DNA from 2 places in the Neobacillus sp. B24 genome. Region 1 is predicted to be linked to the other one. Evidence: a T-box and tRNA genes for the amino acid it is inferred to sense, from the RefSeq annotation. Region 1 holds a T-box; the other holds one or more tRNA genes.

What was found. A T-box is a leader RNA that pairs with one kind of tRNA and senses whether it is charged. The one in region 1 lies ahead of serS (serine--tRNA ligase), so its partner is inferred to be a tRNA-Ser.
Region 2: it has a tRNA-Ser gene. The T-box ahead of serS (serine--tRNA ligase) is inferred to sense a tRNA for this amino acid. The anticodon was not compared.

The regions. Positions count from the first base shown of each region.
Region 1 is NZ_AP035777.1:17,655-23,530, forward strand. Features, by position in the region: gene ACZ43M_RS00075 (D-alanyl-D-alanine carboxypeptidase family protein) at 73-1,383, shown strand; gene pdxS (pyridoxal 5'-phosphate synthase lyase subunit PdxS) at 1,525-2,409, shown strand; gene pdxT (pyridoxal 5'-phosphate synthase glutaminase subunit PdxT) at 2,477-3,067, shown strand; T-box leader at 3,133-3,354, shown strand; gene serS (serine--tRNA ligase) at 3,530-4,810, shown strand; tRNA gene ACZ43M_RS00095 (tRNA-Ser) at 4,907-4,999, shown strand; gene ACZ43M_RS00100 (deoxynucleoside kinase) at 5,095-5,790, opposite strand; gene ACZ43M_RS00105 (deoxynucleoside kinase) at 5,791-5,876, opposite strand, start outside.
Region 2 is NZ_AP035777.1:4,433,854-4,439,729, reverse strand. Features, by position in the region: tRNA gene ACZ43M_RS22115 (tRNA-Glu) at 1-22, shown strand, start outside; tRNA gene ACZ43M_RS22110 (tRNA-Val) at 27-102, shown strand; tRNA gene ACZ43M_RS22105 (tRNA-Lys) at 264-339, shown strand; tRNA gene ACZ43M_RS22100 (tRNA-Leu) at 349-433, shown strand; tRNA gene ACZ43M_RS22095 (tRNA-Gly) at 444-518, shown strand; tRNA gene ACZ43M_RS22090 (tRNA-Leu) at 524-612, shown strand; tRNA gene ACZ43M_RS22085 (tRNA-Arg) at 631-707, shown strand; tRNA gene ACZ43M_RS22080 (tRNA-Pro) at 724-800, shown strand; tRNA gene ACZ43M_RS22075 (tRNA-Ala) at 815-890, shown strand; tRNA gene ACZ43M_RS22070 (tRNA-Met) at 909-985, shown strand; tRNA gene ACZ43M_RS22065 (tRNA-Ile) at 1,169-1,245, shown strand; tRNA gene ACZ43M_RS22060 (tRNA-Ser) at 1,263-1,355, shown strand; tRNA gene ACZ43M_RS22055 (tRNA-Met) at 1,517-1,590, shown strand; tRNA gene ACZ43M_RS22050 (tRNA-Asp) at 1,594-1,670, shown strand; tRNA gene ACZ43M_RS22045 (tRNA-Phe) at 1,678-1,750, shown strand; tRNA gene ACZ43M_RS22040 (tRNA-His) at 1,775-1,850, shown strand; tRNA gene ACZ43M_RS22035 (tRNA-Gly) at 1,856-1,929, shown strand; tRNA gene ACZ43M_RS22030 (tRNA-Ile) at 1,934-2,010, shown strand; tRNA gene ACZ43M_RS22025 (tRNA-Asn) at 2,046-2,120, shown strand; tRNA gene ACZ43M_RS22020 (tRNA-Ser) at 2,124-2,211, shown strand; tRNA gene ACZ43M_RS22015 (tRNA-Glu) at 2,218-2,289, shown strand; gene ACZ43M_RS22010 (sensor histidine kinase) at 2,476-3,936, shown strand; gene ACZ43M_RS22005 (response regulator transcription factor) at 3,929-4,729, shown strand; gene ACZ43M_RS22000 (ABC transporter substrate-binding protein) at 4,870-5,876, shown strand, end outside.

The DNA.
Region 1 (5,876 bases):
AAAATTTTGTTGGAGGGCTTTGTTGTGAATAAACTAGTTGTAAAAAAGTATGTTGCTAGCACTTTAGCAGTCCTGTTGTTTATTAGCCTTTTTGCCGGCTATAATCGAGCGGAAGCGGCACCGGCTTTAAATATTCTTGCTGACGGGGCAATATTGGTTGATGCTGAATCAGGCAAGGTTTTATACGAAAAAAATGCTGATAGTGTACTAGGTGTTGCCAGTATGACAAAAATGATGACAGAATATCTCTTAAACGATGCCATTAAGCACGGTAAGGTGAAATGGGATCAGGAATACCAGGTGAGTGAACTGGTTTATAAGATTTCACAGAATCGCTCATTATCCAATGTACCGTTACGTCAGGACGGAAAGTATACCGTAAGAGAATTGTATGAGGCAATGGTTATTTATTCGGCTAATGGTGCCACAATTGCCATTTCAGAAGTGATTGCCGGGTCTGAGTCGAACTTTGTTAAAATGATGAATGAAAAAGCAAAAAAACTTGGGCTTAAGGATTATAAATTCGTTAACTCTTCAGGTTTAAATAACAAGGATTACCAAGGTATGCATCCAGAGGGTACTGGTGCAGACGAAGAAAACGTCATGTCACCGCGTGCTGTGGCGACACTAGCGTTCCACTTAATCAACGAATACCCGGAAGTTTTAAAAACAGCAAGCATTCCAAAGAAAACCTTCCGTGAAGGGACAGAAGACCGCATTGAGATGATCAACTGGAATGAAATGCTTCCAGGATTACAATATAGCTACGAAGGTATTGACGGTCTTAAAACAGGTACGACAGATTTTGCCGGTTACTGTTTCACAGGGACAGCAAGCCGTGATGGAAAGAGATTCATCTCTGTCGTGCAAAATGCTGTTGACGCGAGTGGAAAAGGCAGCTATAAAGCCCGTTTTGGCGAAACAAGGAAAATGCTTGATTATGCCTTTAACACCACGACAAAAGAGGAAATTATTCCAAAGCACTACCAGGTTAAGGGCACTAAAACTCTTCCTGTAATAAAGGGTAAAGAGGGCCAGGTTAAAATTTATACGAAATCAGCCATTAATATGATTATCGAAAATGGTGAGCAAGAAAACTTCAAACCAGTTTTAGTCCTTGATAAGAAGAAAGTCAATAAGAAGGGTGAACTAACTGCACCTATTAAAAAAGGTGAGACTGTCGGCTATTTAACAGTTGAACCTAAGAATGGTGAAAAAATTAGCTATTTAACTGGGGAAGGCCAAAAGAAAGTCCAAGTTGAAGTGATTGCTGCCCAAGATGTTGAAAAAGCGAATTGGTTTGTGCTAATGATGCGCGGCATCGGCAACTTCTTTGGTGATGTATGGAACGGTATTTCATCAACCGTTAAAGGCTGGTTCTAATTTTATATGTAAATGTTGGAAAGGATTCTTGTCTTGACAGGAATCCTTTTTTGTTGCTTTAATGATTTTATCGGTTAAAAATTCCGACTGATTTGAATGGAATTATTTTTCTAAATATTATTAAAGGTAAAGGGGGACAAAATAATGAAAACTGGTACGGATCGAGTCAAACGCGGAATGGCTGAAATGCAAAAGGGCGGCGTCATTATGGACGTGGTAGATGCCGAGCAGGCAAAAATTGCGGAAGAAGCTGGTGCGGTTGCGGTAATGGCATTGGAACGGGTACCTTCTGATATTCGCGCAGCTGGCGGTGTGGCTAGAATGGCTGACCCAAGAATCATTGAAGAAGTAATGAGTGCTGTTTCCATCCCGGTTATGGCGAAGGCACGGATTGGCCATATTGTGGAAGCACGCGTACTTGAGGCAATGGGTGTTGACTATATCGACGAAAGTGAAGTATTAACACCTGCTGATGAAGAGTATCATTTATTAAAAAGTGACTATACCGTTCCATTTGTTTGTGGCTGCCGCGACCTAGGTGAGGCTGCACGTCGTATTGGTGAAGGAGCTTCCATGCTGCGCACAAAAGGGGAGCCTGGAACTGGGAACATTGTGGAGGCAGTTCGACACATTCGTAAGGTAAATGCTCAGGTTCGCAAAGTGGTGTCGATGAATGAGGACGAGCTTATGACAGAAGCGAAGCTCTTAGGGGCCCCTTATGAAATTCTGCTTGAAATCAAGCGTCTTGGCCGTTTACCGGTGGTTAACTTTGCTGCAGGCGGCGTGGCGACACCTGCTGATGCAGCCTTGATGATGCAATTGGGCTCTGACGGTGTGTTTGTCGGTTCTGGTATCTTTAAATCGGAAAATCCTGCGAAGTTTGCCAGAGCCATTGTAGAAGCTACAACACATTATCAAGACTATAAGTTAATTGCTGAGCTTTCCAAGAACCTTGGCACACCAATGAAAGGCATTGAGATTTCATCATTAGCTCCAGAGGCACGTATGCAGGAGCGTGGATGGTAAAATAGAAAAGTGGAAGCGTCCTAGGCGCTGGAGCTAGACAGTAGGCTAAGTAAGGGGGAAACAAAGTATGACAAAAATCGGTGTACTCGCATTACAGGGGGCTGTCCGTGAGCATATCCAATCACTTGAAGCCTGTGGTGTTGAAGCAGTGGCGATTAAACATAAAGAAGAGTTAGAAGCGATTGACGGCCTGATTCTCCCTGGTGGTGAGAGCACAACTATGCGCCGTTTAATTGATAAATATGATTTTATGTATGCTTTAAAGGAGTTTGCCCACACCGGAAAGCCAATGTATGGCACTTGTGCCGGTTTGATTCTTTTAGCAAAGAATATTGTCGGGTACAGTGAGCCTCATCTCGGTGTAATGGATGTTAGTGTTGAACGCAATTCCTTTGGTCGTCAGGTTGACAGCTTCGAGGCCGACCTCGCGATCAAGGATGTCGCAGATAACTTCACTGCAGTTTTTATCCGGGCGCCACATATAGTTGACGCGGGGGAAAATGTTGAGGTGTTGGCCAAGCACAATGGCCGGATCGTGGCAGCACGTGAAGGGCAATACCTCGGCTGTTCCTTCCATCCGGAATTAACCGATGACCATCGCCTCACTGCCTACTTTGTAGAGATGGTCAAAGAAACAAAGCAAAAGCAGTCTGCCTAATCAGTATAAACTGGTTGCATTTGGATAATAATTATAGTACATTAAGATATACAAATCGTTCATAGATTAAAGCAATGAGAGGAACTAGTAACAGGATGGTTATTCTAAAGAGAGCCGGTGGCTGGTGTGAATCGGTGGATAATGCTTGTGAATCCCTCCTCGAGTAAGGTACGGAACCCCTCCTTCAAGAGGTTAGTAAGTACTTTCGGTGATAAACCGTTATTTTTTGAGGTGGACAGTTGAAACTGTCAACCAGGGTGGTAACGCGGGTAACTCTCGTCCCTGTTTTGGGGCGGGAGTTTTTTATTTTTAAAGCGAAAGCGCCTTGATCAGGGGCGACAGGCATAAGACGAGCCGGCGAGAAGGTCGCTTTTTGACCTTCTTGACGGATTGGCTTATGACCCCGAGCCCCTAGGCGCTGGAGCTAGGTAGTGATACAAGTAAAAAAAGGAGTGTCTGGACATGTTGGATTTAAAACATTTAAGGGCAAATTTTGAAGAAGTAAAAGAAAAACTGCAGCATCGCGGTGAAGACTTGACCGACCTTGGAAAGTTCGAAGACTTGGATGTAAAACGCCGGGAACTAATTGTTGAGGCTGAAAAGCTGAAATCAAAACGCAATGAGGTTTCGCAGCAGGTAGCTCAGCTAAAGCGTGAGAAACAAGATGCTGACCATCTAATCAAGGAAATGCGCGAGGTAGGCGACCGTATCAAAGAATTGGATGACGAGCTAAGAGGTGTCGAAGAGACATTGGAAATGCTGCTGCTCAGCATCCCGAATATTCCGCATGAAAGCGTACCGGTTGGTGACACAGAGGACGAAAATGTTGAAATTCGTAAATGGGGCGAAGTTCGCGACTTTGGTTTCGAAGCGAAGCCGCACTGGGATGTTGCTGACCATTTGGGGATTCTTGACTTTGAACGGGCTGGAAAGGTTACCGGCAGCCGATTTGTTTTCTATAAAGGCTTAGGTGCCCGCCTCGAGCGTGCGTTAATAAGCTTTATGCTTGATTTGCATATCGATGAGCACGGATATACAGAGATCTTGCCACCGTATATGGTCAACCGCGCCAGCATGACCGGAACTGGCCAGCTGCCGAAGTTTGCTGAAGATGCATTTTTAATCGAGAATGAGGATTATTTTTTAATCCCAACTGCCGAAGTGCCAGTTACCAATTATTATCGCGATGAAATACTAAGCGGCGAGGAGCTGCCAATCCGCTTTGCGGCCTACAGCGCCTGCTTCCGCTCTGAAGCGGGGTCCGCTGGACGTGACACAAGGGGCCTTATTCGCCAGCATCAATTTAATAAAGTAGAGCTCGTTAAGTTTGTGAAGCCTGAAGATTCTTATGAAGAGCTTGAAAAATTAACTAATGATGCCGAGCGGGTTCTGCAGCTGTTGGAACTGCCATATCGGGTATTGAGCATGTGTACGGGCGACCTAGGCTTCACCGCAGCGAAAAAGTATGATATCGAAGTATGGATTCCAAGCTATGGCACGTACCGGGAGATTTCTTCTTGCAGTAACTTTGAAGCATTCCAGGCAAGAAGAGCTAACATTCGCTTCCGTCGCGACCCGAAGGCCAAACCGGAGCATGTTCATACATTAAATGGATCTGGCCTTGCAATTGGCCGCACCGTCGCCGCTATCCTAGAGAACTACCAGCAGGAAGACGGCAGTGTCGTGATTCCGACCGTACTGCGTCCATATATGGGCGGCCGTGAGGTCATCAAACCAGTTTAATAGCATAAAAAAGGCTCGGGAGAATTTTTTCTCCCGAGCTGAATTAATAATGTTGACAGTGGTAAAAATATATGATAAATTAACATCTGTTGTCACGGAGGAATACCCAAGTCCGGCTGAAGGGATCGGTCTTGAAAACCGACAGGCGGGTTAAACCGCGCGGGGGTTCGAATCCCTCTTCCTCCGCCATCACAAGATTAATACGCGCATAAAAACTGGAGATAAAAATTCGTTACAATCTTTTGTAGCGAATTTTTTTTTGAAAAAGAAAGCGCATATGGCGGTTAGCCAATATGCGCTTTTGTTATAAATAGAATTTCATTCAGTTTTTCTTCGACCTGAGTGCAAACACGTTTAGCGTCAGCTTCGCTTTTCACCACGTCAGTTGTGTCCATATCGATGACCAATACTTCACTTGCATCATAACGCTCCATGACCCATTCATCATAGCCCTTCCAAACCTCGAAATAATACTCTTTCAATTCCGGGTTGATTTCGAAGCTTCTGCCGCGGGACATAATCCGGTCGAGAACGGTATCAAACGAGCCTCTTAAGTAAACCATTAAGTCTGGTGCTTTTTTCGGAAGCTCACTTAACTCTTCCATCATGTTATCAACTAATTCCTCATAAATCTTGAACTCCAGGGGAGAGATTCTGCCTAAGTTTTTATTGACGTAGGCAAAATACCAGTCCTCATAAATAGAGCGGTCTTGAATCGTATAAATGGGATTTCGCCAATTCATACAATCCTTTACTGTTTTGTAACGTTTATTTAAGAAAAATAGCTGCAATAGAAATGGAATGCGTCTTGCATCCAGCTCTTCAGGAGTTAATTCATAATAAAGCGGGAGAATCGGATTATCGTCTACCGTTTCATAAAATACTTTACTTTCGATTCCTCTATTTTCAAAGTGCTCCTTTAATATATCGGCTACACTTGTTTTTCCAAGACCTATCATTCCGCCAATAACAATGCTCAATTAACATCCTCCGTTCGTTAATGTGTTTGTCCAGCTGGCTGTTTTTAGTGTATAGGACAGTTTTTCGATAATATAATCGAGATCCT
Region 2 (5,876 bases), 990 kb from region 1:
TCGAATCCCGTAGGGGTCACCATTTCGGAGGATTAGCTCAGCTGGGAGAGCATCTGCCTTACAAGCAGAGGGTCGGCGGTTCGATCCCGTCATCCTCCACCACTTAAATTAAAGTATGAGCCATTAGCTCAGTTGGTAGAGCAACGAGCAAAGCTTCTATGAAAAGGCTGCGAGTTGTACATGCCGAGCCGCTTCTTGAATATTCTTTCTGAGGCGGGGACATCTGACGTCCACAATCAAAATTTAGGGAATCATCATAGTATGAGCCATTAGCTCAGTTGGTAGAGCATCTGACTTTTAATCAGAGGGTCGAAGGTTCGAATCCTTCATGGCTCACCATCAAATATTGCGGGTGTGGCGGAATTGGCAGACGCACCAGACTTAGGATCTGGCGCCGCAAGGCGTGGGGGTTCGACTCCCTTCACCCGCACCATTTATATTTTGCGGAAGTAGTTCAGTGGTAGAACACCACCTTGCCAAGGTGGGGGTCGCGGGTTCGAATCCCGTCTTCCGCTCCAGAAATGCCGGGGTGGCGGAACTGGCAGACGCACAGGACTTAAAATCCTGCGGTAGGTGACTACCGTACCGGTTCGATTCCGGTCCTCGGCACCATTTATTTCAATCTTATATGCGCCCGTAGCTCAATTGGATAGAGCGTCTGACTACGGATCAGAAGGTTATGGGTTCGACTCCTGTCGGGCGCGCCATTTTAAATTATATTTTCGGGAAATAGCTCAGCTTGGTAGAGCACTTGGTTTGGGACCAAGGGGTCGCAGGTTCGAATCCTGTTTTCCCGACCATCTTACATGATTATGGGGCCTTAGCTCAGCTGGGAGAGCGCCTGCTTTGCACGCAGGAGGTCAGCGGTTCGATCCCGCTAGGCTCCACCATAACTCAATTAGAAATTTGGCGGTGTAGCTCAGCTGGCTAGAGCGTACGGTTCATACCCGTAAGGTCGGGGGTTCGATCCCCTCCGCCGCTACCAAATTGTCTCATAACCATATTGGTTAATGAACCTTTACTTGGACCTTTAGCTCAGCTGGTTAGAGCAACGAGCAAGGCTTCCTTGAACAAGCTGCGAGTTGTACCCATCGAACTGCTGCTTGAATAAGCTTTCTGAGATGGGGACAGACAGATTTTAACCATATTGGTTAATGAACCTTTACTTGGACCTTTAGCTCAGCTGGTTAGAGCAGACGGCTCATAACCGTCCGGTCGTAGGTTCGAGTCCTACAAGGTCCACCAATAGTTTTATATATAATGGAGGAATACCCAAGTCTGGCTGAAGGGATCGGTCTTGAAAACCGACAGGCGGGTTAAACCGCGCGGGGGTTCGAATCCCTCTTCCTCCGCCATTATAAACACATTTTTATTGTCGCGGGGTGGAGCAACGACCATTGCATCGTTGAATATTCTGCGAGTTGTATCAATCGAGCTGCTGCTTGAATAAGCTTACTGAGATTGATACAGTCATACGTTAGCTTTTAGCATGACGTAATCTTATACTTCTTATTGTCGCGGGGTGGAGCAGTCCGGTAGCTCGTCGGGCTCATAACCCGAAGGTCGCAGGTTCAAATCCTGCCCCCGCAATTCGGTCTGGTAGTTCAGTTGGTTAGAATGCCTGCCTGTCACGCAGGAGGTCGCGGGTTCGAGTCCCGTCCAGACCGCCACTAAAGTGGCTCAGTAGCTCAGTCGGTAGAGCAATGGACTGAAAATCCATGTGTCGGCGGTTCGATTCCGTCCTGAGCCACCTTCTATTTAAAAATAAATCACGGCGGTTGTGGCGAAGTGGTTAACGCATCGGATTGTGGTTCCGACATTCGAGGGTTCGATTCCCTTCAGCCGCCCCATACATGCGGGTGTAGTTTAGTGGTAAAACCACAGCCTTCCAAGCTGTTGTTGTGAGTTCGATTCTCATCACCCGCTCCATTATGGGCCTATAGCTCAGCTGGTTAGAGCGCACGCCTGATAAGCGTGAGGTCGATGGTTCGAGTCCATTTAGGCCCACCATATAATTTGCATTGAGTATGCAGCTTTCTTATTATTCCGCAGTAGCTCAGTGGTAGAGCTATCGGCTGTTAACCGATCGGTCGCAGGTTCGAATCCTGCCTGCGGAGCCATATAGAGAAGTACCCAAGTGGCTCAAGGGGCTCCCCTGCTAAGGGAGTAGGTCGCGGAAGCGGCGCGAGGGTTCGAATCCCTTCTTCTCTGTAATTTGGCCCCTTGGTCAAGCGGTTAAGACACCGCCCTTTCACGGCGGTAACACGGGTTCGAATCCCGTAGGGGTCATACAAAGGGACTGATGACAATATGTCATCAGTTTTTTTGTGTTTTCTGTTGATTACTCACATACTTGATATAAAATGGTACTTTGGGCTTAAAAAAAGTCAGAATCATTTGGATTCAATTGAATTTGGAAGAGGTTGGGTTTAAACTAAAAAATAGCCCATAAAAGGAAAAGAGAGGAAGTAATCTGTGGTATCTATCCGTACTAAAATTATTGTGTACTCCATGGTCCTTGTACTCCTAATTAATAGTGTTGCTTATTTTTTGTTTCAAAACAGCCAAAAATCCGGTGAAGAATATAATGCCATCTTGCAAAGATTCTTTTTGTTAAATGACCTATCTATCAGTACAAAAGCTGTCTACGAGTCCATAGATGATTATTTGCTTGATCATTCTAGTGATAGACTGGGCAGTTATTCATCTGAACGGGAAAAGTTAAAATCTTTGCAAGCCCAACTAAAAATACATATTAACCAAGATATTGCAGTAAAGAATTACTATTACTTGATTGAAAGTTTTCTAGACGAATGCAGTGTGATCATAAATGCATATGATCGAAATGAGATTGAGGTTTACTCGGCCCATTTAACGGAATTGTCAAGAATATCGCTATACATACAAGAGGCGACATTGGCATTAATTAATCATGAATTAACGAATTATCAAACGTTCTATAGAGAAATGCATAAAAGAAACGAGCTCTTCAGCTCAATTGGCATTTTTATTTTTGCTATAACCATATTTCTCAGCCTATTATTTGCCCTTTGGTTTTCAAAAGGGATGACGAAGCCAATAACCCATTTATCACAGGCTGCGAAGGAAATTTCGGCGGGTAAATTTGACGGTCCTGATATTAAAGCACCTACAAGGGATGAACTTCGTTTTCTGGCCGAAACATTTAATAATATGAGAGAAAATATTCGCCGATTAATTCAGGAAATTAAACAGAAATCAGAGTTAGACAACTTGTTAAAAGAAATGGAACTTAAGAGTTTGCAAAATCAAATAAATCCTCATTTTCTCTTTAATACATTAAATACTGTTTCAAGAATGGCCTACATTGAAGGTGCGGAACGGACTAGTGATTTGATTGATTCCGTAGCGGCATTACTAAGATACAATCTGGGCAGCCTGGACAAACCGACGACTTTGAAGGAGGAGGTCGCCGTCGTTCATAATTATTTTTTTATCCAAATGACCAGGTTTGGTGACAGGGTACAGTTTAAGAAGGAGATTGATGAGTCTTGCTTATCACTCCCAATACCTTCTTTAACATTGCAGCCAATTATTGAAAATGCATTTATCCACGGCGTTGAGTCTTATGAGCGCGATGCAGTTTTAAGTCTTCGGGTTTATAAAAAAAATAGTCAAGTCATTGTTGAAGTAGCAGACAATGGGGTTGGAATGGATGAACAAACAAAGAAAAGATTAGTGGAGCTAGATGATACTATGCACTACAGTCAACAATCAACCAAGCACACCGGGCATTCGACAGGGATTGGACTTCAAAATGTAATAAAGCGATTGCAATTATTTTATGGACAGGACCAGGTAGTTGAAATTCAATCCAAAAAGGGTGAGGGAACGGTAATTGTGCTAATGCTCCCAGTTGCTGCTGAAAGTGAGGTTATCGCAAAAGGTTATGTATAAATTACTAATTGTAGATGATGAGATGCTGGAAAGACAGGTACTTAGGCTGATTGTATCAACAAAATTAAAAGAGATAGAGATTGTTGGAGAGGCTGAAAACGGGAGAAAAGCAATCCAACTGGCTCACCAATTTGCTCCTGATATCATCATTATGGACATTAAAATGCCAGGGATTGATGGTATTGAGGCAGTAAAATTAATTAAAGACCAGCAGCCACATATAAAAGTCATCATGCTATCAGCATTTGATAAATTCGAGTATGCAAGACAAGTCATGCAGCAGGGTGTGAAAGAATATTTATTAAAACCTGCCCGAAAAGATGAACTAGTTGCAGCAGTAGAGCGGATTCTTTCCGAACTCAAGATGGAAAGACAGGAAAAAGAAGAGCAAGAAAGTTTAAGAAGAAAACTTCAGTCAGCGATAGTACCTATTGAAACCGAAGAAATGGATTGGAATCTTGTTTATGAAGACAAAAAGATGAATAAAGTAAAAGGATTTATAGAGGAGAACTTTACTAAGTCAATTTCATTAGAAGATGCAGCGGAGCATGTTGGTATTAGTCCCTATTATTTAAGTAAGTTGTTTAAAGAACGATTTTCTGTTAATTTTATTGATTACCTTACTCAATTACGGGTAGATAAGGCCAAGGAAATGATGAAAAATCCAGAAAGCAGCTTGAAGGAAATCTGTTATAACGTTGGGTATAAGGACCCTAACTATTTTAGCAGGGTGTTTAAAAAAACTACTGGCCTTTCTCCTAGTGACTATAGAAGACGACTATTGATAGGGTAATCGAAAGATATTTCTTATATATCACAAAAAAGTGAAGATGAATGCAAAAGATTAAAGGAAGTTCCGGAACAGTTATCTGAATATTAGTGCTATATTGGTAAATGAAAGAGCTTTCATAAGGGAAGAGGGGGAGAAAATTAATGAAAAAAGCTTGGTCGATCATGTTAATAGTTTTGCTTATGGCTTCATTTGTATTAGCAGGCTGTAGCTCCGATACATCTTCTGGAGGAAATTCTTCCGGCAACAAATCGGGAAATAAAGATGCAACGCTGGATATTTTTAGTTGGTGGACAGGTGCTGGGGAAGAAGATGGATTAAAAGCATTAATTGAATTGTTTAAAGAGAAGCACCCGGATGTGAAAATTGAAAATGCAGCGGTAGCGGGTGGTGCAGGTACAAATGCAAAAGCAGTACTTGCCAGCAGGATGCAGGGAAATGATCCTCCTGCAACGTTCCAGGTTCACGGCGGATCCGAGCTAAATGACGGATGGGTGGCAGCCGGTAAAATGGAGACACTCGATGATCTTTATGAAAAGGAAGGCTGGAACGATAAGTTTCCAAAGGATTTAATTGACCTGGTGAGCAAGGATGGACATATTTATTCAGTTCCTGTAAATATTCATCGAGGAAACGTTCTCTGGTATAACAAAAAGATTTTTGCAGAGAACAATTTGGAGGCACCAAAAACATTTGATGATTTCTTTAAGGTGGCAGACGCTCTTAAAGCCAAAGGGATTACTCCTCTAGCACTTGGGGATAAAGAACCTTGGACAGCCACTCATTTGTTTGAAGATGTGCTATTAGGTACGCTGGGAGCAGATGACTATAAGAAATTATGGACAGGCGATCTCGCGTTTGATGATGCTAAGGTGAAAGAAGCGGTTGAAACATTCAAGAAAATGTTATCTTACGTAAATGAAGACCATAGCTCAAGAAACTGGCAGGATGCTTCACAGCTTGTAGGAACCGGAGAAGCAGCAATGAATGTGATGGGCGACTGGGCAAAAGGATATTTTTCAAATGATTTAAAGTTGAAAGCAAATGAAGACTTTGGCTGGGTTGCTACGCCAGGAACAGATGGATTGTTTATGGTAGTTACGGACACATTTGGCTTGCCAAAAGGTGTGGATAATCCGGATGATGTAGA